DNA from 2 places in the Flexivirga alba genome. Region 1 is predicted to be linked to the other one. Evidence: predicted binding sites of a transcription regulator. Region 1 holds the regulator's gene; the other holds the start of a gene.
The links. The regulator LexA, encoded in region 1, represses DNA repair genes until DNA is damaged. The targets are predictions, from matches to a motif close to TCGAACANNTGTTCGA.
Positions count from the first base shown of each region.

Region 1 (7,124 bases):
CTTGAACTTGACCAGCGAGAAGTCCGGCTCGATGCCGGTGGTGTCGCAGTCCATCATGAAGCCGATCGTGCCGGTCGGCGCCAGCACCGAGGCCTGCGCGTTGCGGTAGCCGTTCTCGGCACCGACCTCGACGACGTCGGCCCAGGCCTTTGTCGCGTAACGGTGCACCTCGGAGTCCATCGCATCCAGCGTCCGGACCGCGTCGTTGGCGGCCTGGTGCTTGCGCATGACGCGCTGGTGCGCCTCGGCGTTGCGGGCGTAGCCCTTGTATGGGCCGACGATGCCGGCCAGCTCCGCGGACCGCTTGTAGGAGGCGCCGGTGAGCAGCGAGGTGATCGCCGCGGCCAGTGCACGCCCGCCCTCGGAGTCGTAGCCGTGGCCGGTCGCCATCAGCAGCGCTCCGAGGTTGGCGTAACCGATGCCCAGCTGCCGGTAGTCGCGCGTCGTCTGTCCGATCGCTTCGGTCGGGAAGTCCGCGAAGCAGATCGAGATGTCCATCGCGGTGATGACCAGCTCAGCCACCTTCTGGAAGGTGGCGGCGTCGAACGTGTCGTCCTCGCGCAGGAACTTCAGCAGATTGAGGCTGGCCAGGTTGCAGGAGCTGTTGTCCAGCGACATGTACTCCGAGCACGGGTTGGACGCGGTGATCCGGCCGCTCTCGGGGTTCGTGTGCCAGGCGTTGATCGTGTCGTCGTACTGCAGGCCCGGATCGGCGCACTCCCAGGCAGCCTGGTTGATCTTGTCGAACAGCGTGCGGGCGTCGATCTCCTCGATGACTTCACCGGAGTGGCGTGCGCGCAGGCCGAACGAGCTGCCGTCCTCGACGGCCCGCATGAACTCGTCGGTGACTCGCACCGAGTTGTTGGCGTTCTGATATTGGACGGACGTGATGTCCTTGCCGCCCAGGTCCATGTCGAAGCCGGCGTCGCGCAATGCGCGGATCTTGTTCTCTTCCTTCGCCTTGGTCTCGACGAACTCCACGATGTCCGGGTGGTCGACGTCGAGCACGACCATCTTGGCTGCGCGGCGGGTCGCTCCACCGGACTTGATGGTGCCGGCCGATGCGTCGGCGCCGCGCATGAACGACACCGGGCCCGAGGCCGTGCCGCCGGACGACAGGAGCTCCTTGGACGAGCGGATCCGGGAGAGGTTCAGGCCGGCGCCGGAGCCGCCCTTGAAGATGAAGCCCTCTTCTTTGTACCAGTTGAGGATCGAGTCCATCGAGTCGTCGACCGACAGGATGAAGCAGGCCGAAACCTGTTGCGGCGACTTGGTGCCCACGTTGAACCACACCGGCGAGTTGAAGCTGAACACCTGGTGCAGCAGCGACCAGGTCAGCTCGTGCTCGAAGATCTCGGCGTCCTGATCAGCGGCGAAGTAGCCGTGCTCCTTGCCAGCACGCACGTAGGTGAGGACGACCCGGTCGATGAGCTGTTTGAGGCTGTTCTCACGCTCAGGGGTATCGACGGCTCCACGGAAGTATTTGGTGGTGACGATCGTGGAGGCGTTCAGCGACCAGCTGTCGGGGAACTCCACCCCGCGCTGCTCGAAGATCGTCTCGCCCGTCTTCCAGTTCTGCTGGACGACGTCGCGACGCTCCCAAGTGACCTCGTCATAGGGGTGCACGCCGGGAGTGGTGAAAATTCGCTCGACGGTCAACCCCTTGCCTGCGCGGTTACCGCGCTTTGCCTTGGGGCCGGCGTCTGCTGTGTCGGTCATGTCCAACTTCCTTTCCACCTCAGGTGGTCAACTGTGCTGCGAGATGTGTTCTGTGACGGTGTACGAAATGCGGTGGGACTACTCAGTCGTCGGCGGGTTGACGGTCCGGCTCGACGCCGGTCGCCGGCCGCTCGGCACGCAGCAGGGCGATGGCCGACTCGAAGTCCTCGAGATCGTCGAAGGCCTGGTAGACGGACGCGAAGCGGAGGTAGGCAACTTCGTCGAGGCTGCGCAGCGGCCCCAGGATCGCCAGGCCCACGTCGTGCGCATCGATCTCCGCCGCGCCCTGGGCCCGGATCGACTCCTCGACCTCTTGGGCGAGCAGCGCCAAGTGATCCTCACTGACCGGCCGGCCCTGGCAAGCCTTGCGCACTCCGAGCAGCACCTTCTGCCGGCTGAACGGCTCGCTGGCGCCGGATCGTTTGACGACCGTGAGGCTCGCGGTCTCCATGGTTGAGAACCGCTTGCCGCAGTTGGGGCACTGCCTGCGTCGCTTGATGCAGGTGCCGTCTTCACTCGTGCGGCTGTCGACAACGCGACTGTCGTCGTGACGGCAGAACGGGCAATGCATCAGACGACTCCTCTCCGCTGGACCCGGCACCCGCCCCGTCACCAGAACGACGCCGACTGTGGACGAAGTTGTGGGTAAGTGGTGGACGACCTGGGGATGACTGGGCTCTGCTTGTGGACTAGATGTGGATAAATCTCATCCGTGTAACTACTAGATATAGGGATGTTAGGCCGATCCCACCACAATCGCAAGAGCCGTCGACGTCACCTGGAAAACCGCTGGTCAGCCGCCCGTAACACCGCGTGTCGAGGTCCCGTCAGGGCAGTTTGAGCTGCTGTCCCGCGACCACCTGCAGGCCGTTGAGGTCGTTTGCCAGCGCCACCTTCGTGACAGCGTCCGAGACCGACATGGACGGGTAGGCGCGGTGCGCCACACCGGACAACGTCTCACCATCGTGCACCGTCACGGAGTGCCCGACCGACGGCGGCGTCGATGCCCAGGCATGCGCCGCTGCACCCCCACCGATCAACAACGCGACCGCGACGACTATGCCCAGCAACCGGCGTCCGCGTGCGGTCAGCCGCAGGCCGCGGGCCTCGACTCGAACACCCACTTGGGCGCCGCCACCACGTGCCGACGGACCGGTCGGAACCGCCCGCAAGTGCCGACGACCCTGACGTAGGTCGACCGGCGCGTCCCACTGCGCAACTGCACTCATCTCTTCCTCCTGAAACTTCGGTGCGAACTGGTGCACACCGCTCGGACAACGAACTCCATCCGAACACGCGTACGATCGTACACCTGTCGGACGGATAGCACGAGCGTTCGACGCCATCGAGACACGCGTCGTACAGATGTTTGGAAACTGTGTCCGAAACCCATACGCTGTTTTCACGAAGCCAAGGCAAGCACCGACCACCGACAACCGTTCGGATCCGGTCCGCACAGATCGCTCGCCAGCCGCTTTGAGCGAAGTGTTCGCCGAGGAGGAGATGACAGCGATGGCACAGGTGCACGAACTTCCCGACCGCGCCGGAGAAAGCCTGACCACAAGGCAGCGCAAGGTGCTGCAGGTGATCCGCAATTCCGTTGACCGGCGCGGATATCCGCCGAGCCTGCGTGAGATCGGCGATGCCGTCGGACTGACCAGTCCGAGCTCCGTCGCGCACCAGCTGACGATGCTCGAGCGCAAGGGCTACCTGCGCCGTGACCCCAACCGGCCACGTGCCATGGAGGTCATCGATCCGGACGCGACCGACACCCGCGGTTACCGCGGCGGCTCGAGTGTGCGGAGCGCGCAGGAGTCGAGCCTCGACGAGACCGGCCTGGGTGACGAGCGGCCCGAGGCGTCATACATTCCCGTTGTCGGGCGCATCGCCGCCGGCGGCCCGATTCTGGCCGAGCAGGTCGTCGAGGACGTCTTCCCGCTGCCCAAGCAGATCGTCGGCGAAGGCGACCTTTTCCTGCTCAAGGTGGTCGGTGACTCGATGATCGACGCCGCGATCTGCGACGGCGACTGGGTTGTCGTGCGCCAGCAGCCAACTGCGACCAACGGCGACATCGTCGCGGCCATGCTCGACAACGAGGCGACCGTCAAGACGTTCAAGCGTGCGCGCGGCAAGGTCTGGCTGCTCCCGCACAACGACGCCTACGACCCGATCGACGGCGACGACGCGACCATCCTCGGCAAGGTCACGGCAGTTCTACGTCGGATCTGACCCAACTCTGCGCGATCAGGACGCGCGGCGCCCGGCGAGGGTCTCCGCCAACGAAAGCAGCGTCGACCCGAGCGGGGCGTCGATGCGGATCGACACCTCCTCGTCGGTCGCCCGGGTCCAGCCGTGGGTCACGACAGCGACCGGGATCCCATCCCGCACCGCGCGGCGGATGAAGCGATAGCCGGACATCACCGCGAGCGATGAACCGAGGACCAGGATCGCGCGAGCGGCTTGCACCCGCGCGAAACACTGCTCGACCAGGTCCTTGGGCACCGACTCCCCGAACATCACCACATCCGGCTTCAGCAGGTCCGAGCCGCAGATGACGCAATGCACCAGCCGGAAGTCGCCGATCAGCGACTCGGCGATCGCGACATCGCCATCCGGCCGTAGCGGGCCGGTGGCGGATCGGTCGAAGTCAGGGTTGGCGAGTTGCAGCCAGTCGTCGACCATCGTGCGTTCGTAACGCTCGCCACAGTGCATACAGACCACATGCGTGAGGCTGCCGTGCAACTCCGCGACATCGTCAGCGCCGGCCGCCTGGTGCAGGCCGTCGACGTTCTGAGTGATGATCGGCCCGATCAGACCGGCCTGCTGCAACGCCGCGACTGCGAGATGACCCGGGTTCGGCTCAGCAGCCGCGAAGCGCGGCCAGCCGACATACGAGCGAGCCCAATACCGTTGCCGCGCAGTGGGATCGGCAAGGAGCTCCTGAGCGGTCATCGGCTGGAACCGCCGTTGACCGTCGGCGCCTCGATAGTCGGGAATCCCGGATTCTGTCGACAGGCCGGCACCGGTGAGGGCGAGGACTCCCCCACGACTCACCAGCTCGGTCAGCGCCGCCGGATCCGTAGTCACCACCCTGTCAAGGTCTCATACTCGCGCGACCTCGGGCGTCAGCGCGGTCAGTTGGACCCGCCGGCATATTGATTAGCGATCTTGGAGAATTGGCCAGAACAAATAACTAAATGTTATTCTTGGGCCATGATCGACGCAGCTGGACTCAGGGTCATCAAGGCGATCAGCGATCACGGCAGCTTCACTGCTGCGGCCACGTCGCTGGGCTACTCGCAGCCGGCCATCTCCCAGATGGTTCGGCGCCTGGAGGACCGCACCGGAACCGTTCTGGTGGAACGTCTCGGCCGCACCGTCCGCCTCACCGAGGCCGGTCAGGTCCTCGCCCGCCACGCCAATCCGGTGCTTGCTGCGCTCGAGGCCGCGGAGTCCGAAGTGGCCGCCATCGCAGGCCTGCGGGCCGGGCGAGTTCGCCTGATGGCTTTCCCCTCCTCCTCCTCGACGCTGGTGCCGCGTGCGCTGGCGCTGGTCAAGAAGCGCTTTCCTGACGTGCAGGTGAGCTTCACCGAGGCCGAGCCGCCCGAGTCGCTGGCCGCCCTGCGCTCGGGTGAGTGTGACGTCGCCGTCGCGTTCGCCTACGAAGGCACCGACCTGGCTCGCGGCGAGGAGGACATCGAGTCGTTCGTGACCCGCAAATTGCTGGACGACGAGGTGCGACTGGCGCTTCCGCTGAATCACCCGAAGGCAAAGTCCAAGAAGGTCAAGCTCGCCGATCTGGCGAGTGAGCCGTGGATCGCCGGGTGCCCGCGCTGCCGCGGCCACCTGCTGTCCCTCGCGGAGCGCGCCGGTTTCAATCCCGATGTCGCGTTCGAGACCGAGGATTACGTCGCGGTCCTTGGCCTGGTGTCCGAGGGCCTGGGCGTCGCGTTGATCCCCGACCTGATTCGCCGTTCGGCCGGTAACCCTGGCGTCGTCACGGTGCCGATGGATCCCGCCTCCCGGCGCTCGGTGTATGCCGTCACCACCCCGGACCTGCAACGGGTGCCGGCCGTGTCGGCGACCCTCGACGCGCTGTGTGAAGCCGCGCGCGCCAAGAACGTCTGTTCCTGAGTCGAACCTGGCGCCATACCTGCTCAGGGCCTGGCGACCAGGGGTGCACCGTCCTTCGCGATGATCGCGATGTCCCCACCCCGATCCGTGCGCAACACGGTGGAATCGCTCTGGGCGAGCAGATCGAGAGTCCGCGGTGCCGGGTGTCCGTAGTCGTTGTGCGCGCCGACGCTGATGACCGCGATGGCTGCCCGCAGTGTGTGCTCCAGTCCAGGGTCCTGGTTCGCCGAGCCGTGATGCGGCACCTTCAGCACGTCGACCGGTCGCGCATCCGGCAGCTTCCGCAACTGAGCCAATACCAGTGCGGCGGCTTCCTTTTCGATGTCACCGGTCATCAGCAGCCGCAGGCCGTGCGAGCGCACGTCCAGCACGATGCTGGCGTTGTTCTGGACCGACCCCGCCCTGATGAGTCGGGTCGGACCAACCACCAGCGCGTGCACCGCACCGATGTCCAGCACGTCACCCGTCGCGAGCGTCTGCATTGCCAGGTTGTGCTGCGCAGCCAGCGACTGAACCAGTGGCTCTTCGCTGGGTTCGTCGCCGGCGCCGGAAGCGCCGGTCGATTCGACCGGCGTGACGTAGAGGGCACGCACCTGCCGCCCGTCGAACACCGCCGCGAGGCCACCCACGTGATCCGCGTGAAAGTGGGTCAGCACAACAGCGTCGACCACGCGGATCTGCAGCCGGTCGAGGCAACCGTCCATGGCACCGGGCTCGGGACCGGTGTCCACGACCAGTGCATGCCCCGGAGCGGTCTGGAGCACTCCGCCATCTCCTTGTCCGACGTCACACGCGACGTAGACCCAACCGGGCGGCGGCCACCCACTGATCGGGGTCGGCGCCCAGGCGGCGGCAGCGAGGACTGCGCCTGCGCCGGCCAGGTATGGCCGCACCCAGAGGGTGCGCAGCAGCCACACGCCCGCGAACAACAACAGCACGGTCAGTGCGGCGAGCAGCATCGCACCGGTTGCGCCGTCCGGCCACGGGAGAGTGCCGAGCGGCACCCGCGCACACGTATGTGCGATCCACGCGATGCCCTGGGTCGGTAGTGCGGCCAGCCAGGCCGGCAGCCGCGCGAGACCCACGCTCACCGGCGCGACCAGCACGGTGATGACGCCGCACATCGTCGCCGGCGCCACCAGCGGTGCAGCCAGCACGTTGGCCGGTATGCCGATGAGACTGACCGAGCCCTGCAGCAGCACGATGACCGGAGCACACATCGCCTGCGCCGCCATGGGTATGGCGACCGCCTCCGCCACCGGAGCCAGTCG
Region 1 covers NZ_JBHSWH010000001.1:2,582,033-2,589,156, reverse strand. The annotation lists gene ACFQDH_RS12750 (vitamin B12-dependent ribonucleotide reductase) at 1-1,719, opposite strand, end outside; gene nrdR (transcriptional regulator NrdR) at 1,802-2,290, opposite strand; gene ACFQDH_RS12740 (hypothetical protein) at 2,547-2,948, opposite strand; gene lexA (transcriptional repressor LexA) at 3,232-3,948, shown strand; gene ACFQDH_RS12730 (NAD-dependent protein deacetylase) at 3,964-4,809, opposite strand; gene ACFQDH_RS12725 (LysR family transcriptional regulator) at 4,933-5,853, shown strand; gene ACFQDH_RS12720 (ComEC/Rec2 family competence protein) at 5,877-7,124, opposite strand, start outside.

Region 2 (7,124 bases), 720 kb from region 1:
GCGCACGTCCGGACGGCGACGAATTCACGGTCCGTGACCTGCTGCTCGCCGTCGCGCCGGAGCGGATTCGCAAGGTTGCCAAGGCCGTTGACGAGTCCGAGCTCGGGATCATGGAGCGCGACGACGAACCGGCGCAGTTGGCCTACGCACAGGCGCTCGCCGACTGGGCTGAAGTCGGCGGCTACGAGTGGGAGACGCAGTGCGACGTCTGCACGGTGGCGGCGATCGGCATACCGTTCGACAAGGCCCAGTTCCGTGACGTGTCAACGCTTTCCGGTGGTGAACAGAAACGGATCGTCCTCGAGTCGCTGCTGAGGGGCAACGAAGAGGTGCTGTTGCTCGACGAACCGGACAACTCGCTCGACGTCCCGACGAAGCGCTGGCTGGAGGAGCAACTGGTTGCGTCGGCAAAGACCGTGCTCTTCATCAGCCACGACCGCGAGATGCTCGCCAATGTCGCGACCCGCATCGCGACGCTCGAGCCCGCCGCGGCCGGTGCCAACGCATGGGTTCATCCCGGCAGCTTCACGACCTACCACCAGGCGCGGCTCGACCGGATCAACAAGCTCGAGGAGTCGCGACGGCGCTGGGACGAGGAGCAGCTGAAACTCAAGCAGCTCGTGCAGATGTACAAGATCAAGGCGGCATACAACTCGGACATGGCGGCTCGCTATCGGGCGGCTCAGACCCGGCTGGCGAAGTTCGAGGAAGCCGGTCCACCCGAGGTCGTGCCTTTCGAGCAGAACGTCAACATGCGACTCGCTGGTGGGCGCACGGCCAAGCGTGCAGTCATCTGCGAAGGGCTCGAGCTCACCGGACTGATGAAACCGTTCAACCTCGAGATTTGGTATGGCGAGCGCGTCGCTGTGCTCGGTTCCAACGGGTCCGGCAAGTCGCACTTCTTGCGGCTGCTCGCTGCCGGTGGTTCGGACCCGGACATCGAGCACCGGCCGGTGGGGGACAACCCGCCGAAACCGGTGCAGCACAGCGGAATTGCCCGCCTCGGATCACGCGTCCGCCCGGGTTGGTTCGCGCAGTCCGCACAGGCGGGCAGCACCGACGCGTGGGAGAAGCGCACGCTGTTGGAGATCCTGCACCGTGGCGACGACCACCGGGACGGCATGCCTCGAGAGCAGGCGTCCCGTGCGTTGGACCGTTACGAGTTGGCGCGCGCCGCCGAGCAGACCTACGCGTCGTTGTCCGGCGGCCAGCAGGCACGGTTCCAGATCCTGCTGCTCGAGCTGTCCGGCGCGACCTTGTTGTTGCTCGACGAGCCCACTGACAACCTCGACCTGCACTCGGCCGAGGCGCTGGAGGCAGGTCTCGACGCCTTCGACGGCACAGTCGTTGCAGTCACCCACGACCGTTGGTTTGCAAGGGGATTCGACCGATTCCTGGTTTTCGGATCCGACGGCAAGGTGCGGGAGGTGCCCGAGCCGGTGTGGGACGAGAAGCGCGTCGAGAGGGCGCGTTAGCCGACGTTGCGGGTCGACGGCCGCAGTTGGTGGGGAGGCAGATCAGCGCCGATGCCGAAGCTGATGATGCGCTTCGGGTGGATGCGGATCAGCCCGCCGCCCTGGATGTCGTCGACGATGATCGACTCGGCGCTGCCGCGGATCTCGAGGCATCGCACGCGCCACGGATCGACCGACAGCAGGTCGTCCACCACGAAGGCGACCTTGCCGTTTTCCTTGATGTTGCGGAACTTCCGGCTGGCGGACATCCGAAAGCCGTGTATGTCGATCGTGCCGGCCTCAGGGTCAACCGAGAAGCCGACCGGGCTCACCTGAAGCGTGCCGTTCGGCTGCTCGGTCGCCAACCGGCCCAGGCGTTGGGAACGCAGGTAGCTCAGCTCTTCGGCGGTAAAGGTCTCACTTGGTCGGGTGTCGGTGCTCGTCATACCCCTGACGCTATGAGTTCAAGTCAACTTGAAGGCAAGGGCGCTCTTCGACGGGCCGCGCTTCGCGGGGCGTCATCGCCTTCTGCAGTGGGCCGACAGGTGGGAAAGTGGAGTCATGCGTCAAGGGTGGCTCTGCGCGTCAGCGCTCATCGCGATGATGCTCGGCGCCTGCAGCTCTTCGGGTAGCAGCCCGGTCCCCAGTCAACAACCGGCAAGTCCCACCAGCAGTCAGCAGCCACTCAGCGTGACGATCGGCATCGTGTATGTCGGAGGCCCGGCCCCCGGCTACTCCGGACACCTCGTGCCGGGCACCATCTACCTGAGGGGAGCGGGGACTGATTTGACCCGGCCGGTGGCTGAGGGCCAAGCCGCGACGTTTCGGGTGGAGCCGGGCGACTACACGGCAACTGCCCGAAGCGGGGACGCCCGGTGTGCCGTGACGAAGGTCGCGGCATCGGCTCGCACGGTCGGAGCGGGATCCCCGTGGCTGGTTCGGTGCCAGGTCAAATAGCCGAACGGCGGTGGTTGTCGGAGCTCGCCAATACCGCGAGCTATCACGCCGAAGCATCAGACCGTCGCGGACGTCGAGCTCGCCGCCGAGGATCTGGAAGTGTCCAAGGCGTTCTTATCGGACGTGTTCGGCTGGACCATCAACGACTACGGCTCCGACCGCGCCGGCATCCGAGCAGCGGAATGGGCCGGGGAGATCGGCGGTCTCAACCCGCACAGGGGCGGATCACGGAGGAGCCTTACGACTTCCCCGGCGGACGCCGGTTCCATTTCACGGATCCGGCCGGCAACGAACTCGCGGCGTGGACTTCAGCGTGAGGCCGTCGGCCCCTCTCGCACCAAATAGCGCCACCCGCTCGCCTCGTGGCGAAACGATGACACGCGGACCCGCCCCCGGCGGCACGCGTGTCCGCGGTAGTTCTCGGGGTGTCGCCGACCCTCCTTTCATGGCCAGGAGTGATGGCCCGCCATAGACGGATTAACCGAAATGTGTTCGATGAAATGCTAGCCATTAACACGGGTCCCAGGTATCCTGTAAGTAAGCGAAAACGCTTACAGGGGAAGGGGATTCACGTCATGAGCATCGGTTATTCGGTGGTGGATTGCACCCCGGCGGAGCCGGGTCGCGGGCCGCAAGTGCTTGGGATCCTGCAGGCTGCGGCGCAGGTGATTGACGAGGTTCCGGGTGCGGTGCATCAGCTCGGCGACGACCAAGAAGCAGAGCTGATGTCGATCCTGTTGCGGTTGCAGGGCCGGTCGTCACAGGTGGGCGCGATCGTGGCCGCGGACGCGGTCGACAGGGGCGCGGTCACGAGGTCGGATGCGGCCACCACCGGGCAGTGGATCAGCGGGCGGCTGAGTGGCGAGACTCGGCTGGAGCCCAAGACGGTGCGGGCGATGGCGTCGGTCGCCGATGCGTGCCAGCACCGGAAGAACACGGTCATCGGTCGAGCGTTGCTGAAGGGGTCGTGTTCGGTGGAGTCGGCGCGGACCGCGTTGCTCCAGGCGGACAAGGTCGGCCCGGTCATCCCGACCGCCGAGCGTGACGAGGTGCTGAGCTGGTTCCTACAGATCGACCCCGCGCTCGGGTGTGACGGGCTGACGAGGTTGACGCGGGCGATCATCGACCGGTTCGCCCCGGAGAAACTGTCCAAGGACGACGAGAAGCTTGAGGGCACCGAGTCGTTGTCTTGGTCGACCACTGCGACGGGGATGACGCGGTTGGTGGCGGAGTTGTCGCCGGCGAACGCCGCGATCCTGAAGAAAGCGATCAACGCCAAGTCCGCACCGCGACCGGCGAAACCTGCTGCCGCGGCTGACAAAACCGACAAAGCGAATGCAGGCGACGAGACTGACGGTCCTGGAAAAGGTGGCCGAGGAGCGAGGGATGAGCGTCTCGAGGTCCCCGCCGGCCGGAGCCACGGCTCGGGTGCCGCGTTCGGGCTCCACCTCGATGACGACGATGTTGAGGCTGCCGAATCTTCCACCAGTTCTGAACCGGTGCGGGATGAGCGGTCCCCCGGTAAACGCCGGGCCGACGCGCTGATGGACCTGGTCGGTGCCGGCGCACGTGCGGCAGTTGGGGCCGGGGACGGCACCCAAGCGAGTGCGGCGACCGTGTTACTGACGATGGGGTTGCAGGACCTCCTGGCCGGTCACGGCGCGACCACCAGCACCGGTGACGTGCTCGACGCGGGCGCCGCCCGCCGGTTCGCGTGCACCGCCGACCTCATCCCGGTCGTGCTCGGCGGACCGAGTCAACCGTTGGACGTGGGACGACGAGAACGGTTGGCAACCAAGGCAATCCGGGTCGCAGTGATCCTGCGAGACGGCGGATGCAGCTTCCCGAATTGTGATCGGCCGCCTGGTTTCTGCGAGATCCACCACGTCACGCCGTGGTGGGCTGGCGGCGAGACTTCCCTGACCAGTTCGGCGATGCTGTGCGGCCGACATCACCAGACCGTGCACCGCCAGGGCTACACCGCTGAGGTACGACCCGACCGTGTGGTTTGGGACCTCACACCCGGCCGAATGCCTGGCCACCAAACCGCGACCGCCTGAGGTTCTCAAGGAGAACGATTCCGATGGGGACGATTCCGTCCGCGTCGTCGATCTCCTTGCCCTGCTGCACGATCCGCAATCGGCGACGCGTCTTCGGTTGCTCCGTATGACATACCCCGGCAGGACGGAGGAGCTCAGCCATCGTCCGCTGCCGTGATCGTTCGTCTCGTCGCCGCAGACCGAACGTCAAGCGAGACGGCTCGCAGCCGACCTCAGGTTGATCGATTACGTAGCAACGCCGGAAGCGCCATACTCGCGACATGCCCGATCACCCCGACCGAGTGTTCCGAGACCTGCTCGATCTCATCGATCGATACGGCTGGGCGGTGCGACACGTCGGCGCCGGCGACGGTCGACCCGCGTTCTCTTACACAGTCGGACTCACAGCGTCGGATCACGCCGAACTGGTCATGGTCGGGATGCCGCCCGAGCCAGCCCAAGCGTTCCTGAATCTCGCCGGGCACGAAGTGAGGGCTGGTCGTACGTTCCAGCACGGTGAAATTACCGATGCGCTGACAGACGGTGCCGGGATCGGCGTCATCACCGTGGTCGCCACAGAAGAACTGACCGCCGTTGCCCAGGTCTACGGAGAGCCCGTCCAAGCACTACAGCTCATCTGGCCCAACTCCAAGGGCTGGTTCCCTTGGGAACCCGGATACAACAACGCCCCTGAAGCCCAGCCCTTCCTTGGACCCCTGCCGACAGTGTGGCGCCGAACCCACTGATGGGCTCGGGCGCTCCGGTAGACGATCGGCGAGCTGGACGGTCGCACGGCACGAAGCGAGTCGTCGCTCGCACGCTGACGGATAATGAGGCCGTGACCGACCAGCTCCCGCTTGCCAACCTGATCACTCTCGGTGCCCGCGACTTCGTTGCCCTTCGTGGCTTCTACCGGCGCGTGGGCTGGCCACAGGTGATGGATGATGGCGAGTTCGCGGTCTTCGAACTGCGAGGCATACTGCTCGCCGTGTTCCCCTTGGCCAAGCTCGCCCACGACGGAAACACCGAACCCGAGCAAGGCACCGGAGGTATCCGCTCCACCATCGGCGTGCAGGTGGACAACGCCGAGGAAGTGGACCGGCTCACTGAGCACATGCGCGCGGCCGGAGCACGCGTCACGAAGGAACCCGTCGATGCAGAGTTCTTCCGCGGTCGCTCCTCCTACCTGTGTGACCCCGAGGACAACTACTTCGAAATCGTCTGGGCAGACATGCCCACCAACCCCGTGGTCATCGCGGCCCGCCGGGCGGCCGGCCTGTAACCGCAAGCGGTTCCACAAACGGTGAACATCCATGTCCGGGCATGATGCTGCGGCGGCATGGCGATGCTCGTCCCGTAGACCCCGTCCGCGTGGGCATCCCGGGACGCGGGCCTGATCCGGCACACGAGGCCACATCTCGAAACTGCCACGCTGAGCATCGGGGGACACTTGGGCAGCGCGCGGGGGACGCTTATCGAGATCCAATGGGCAGCTTGTCCAGGTGCTGTCGAGACTCACCTAGACAACCACTTCAGAGACCCGCTACGGACGACGCACACGATTGCCTCACATCGAAGGACCCGGCCGTCGGGCTGGCGCGGACCGCTACGCACTCCGTCGCGCTGCCGAACCCCTTGCCTGTGCTTGCTGTGCTGTCGACTCAGGACAGCGGGCCAGCTGAACTTGCTCCCGTCTGCGCAGCTTTCTCCGGATCAGTTGCTCGGTAGCCGCCATCGTCGCGCAGTCGGCATGGGCGGGTCGACGCACACGATCGATGTCGCGGGCAAGCCCGTCTTGGTGAAGCTGCTCCGTGTCACCGATCTCGAACGTGCTGGCCCAGAATCCACGCGGAACGTGTTCGGGCTGCCGACGAGCGATCACTACGGCGTCGGTGAGGGTTCGACCGGCTTCAGCATGTGGCGTGAAGTGGCTGCCCAGCAATCGGCCAGCGATTGGGTGCGCAGCGGTGAGTGCGAGAACTTTCCACACCTGTACCACTGGCGCGAATTGCCGCGACAATACCCCGGCGAGGCGACGATCGATCCCGACGGCATTGGTCAGGGTCAGCGCGTCAGCTCGACTTCCTGGAGGCGCCGCAGCTTCTCCGGGTTGCGGACCAGGTAGAGCCCGGTGACCATGCCGTCGTCGACGCGGGCAGTTGCGATGACGTCGGTCTCGCCGCCGAGGCTGAAGCGCAGTCCCGGTGCGCCGTTGACCATCACCTGCTCCGTGCTGCCGTCCTCCGGGTAGACGCTGGCCAGGAAGCGCAACACCTTCTCGATGCCGACGATCGGTCGCAGCGCTGCCTTGCGCAGGCCGCCACCGTCGGTCAGTAGCACCACTTCGGGGAGAGCACGTCCATCAGACCTTGCAGGTCGCCGGTCTGTGCCGCCGTGAGGAACTTCGCCGAAACCTCTTCTCGCCGCTGCGGATCGGTGGTGTCACGCGGCCGACGTTCGGCGACGTGGTCGCGTGCGCGTTTGGCGATCTGCCGAACCGCTGCGGACGACTTGTCGACGGATTCGCCGATCTCGGCATACGACAGTTGGAAGACCTCACGCAGCACGAAGACGGCGCGCTCGACCGGCGACAGCGTCTCCAGCACCAGCAGCATTGCGGTCGAGACGCTGTCAGCCAGCGCGACATCGTCAGCGACATCGGGCGACGTGAGTA
Region 2 covers NZ_JBHSWH010000001.1:1,859,706-1,866,829, forward strand. The annotation lists gene ACFQDH_RS09170 (ABC-F family ATP-binding cassette domain-containing protein) at 1-1,475, shown strand, start outside; gene ACFQDH_RS09175 (PPOX class F420-dependent oxidoreductase) at 1,472-1,900, opposite strand; gene ACFQDH_RS09180 (hypothetical protein) at 2,145-2,411, shown strand; gene ACFQDH_RS09185 (VOC family protein) at 2,511-2,756, shown strand; gene ACFQDH_RS09190 (HNH endonuclease signature motif containing protein) at 2,987-4,471, shown strand; gene ACFQDH_RS09195 (DUF4262 domain-containing protein) at 4,732-5,196, shown strand; gene ACFQDH_RS09200 (VOC family protein) at 5,289-5,732, shown strand; gene ACFQDH_RS09205 (sigma-70 family RNA polymerase sigma factor family protein) at 6,515-6,793, opposite strand; gene ACFQDH_RS09210 (sigma-70 family RNA polymerase sigma factor) at 6,781-7,124, opposite strand, start outside.
Region 2: the regulator LexA is predicted to act here: its motif matches at 2,892-2,907, upstream of ACFQDH_RS09190 (HNH endonuclease signature motif containing protein).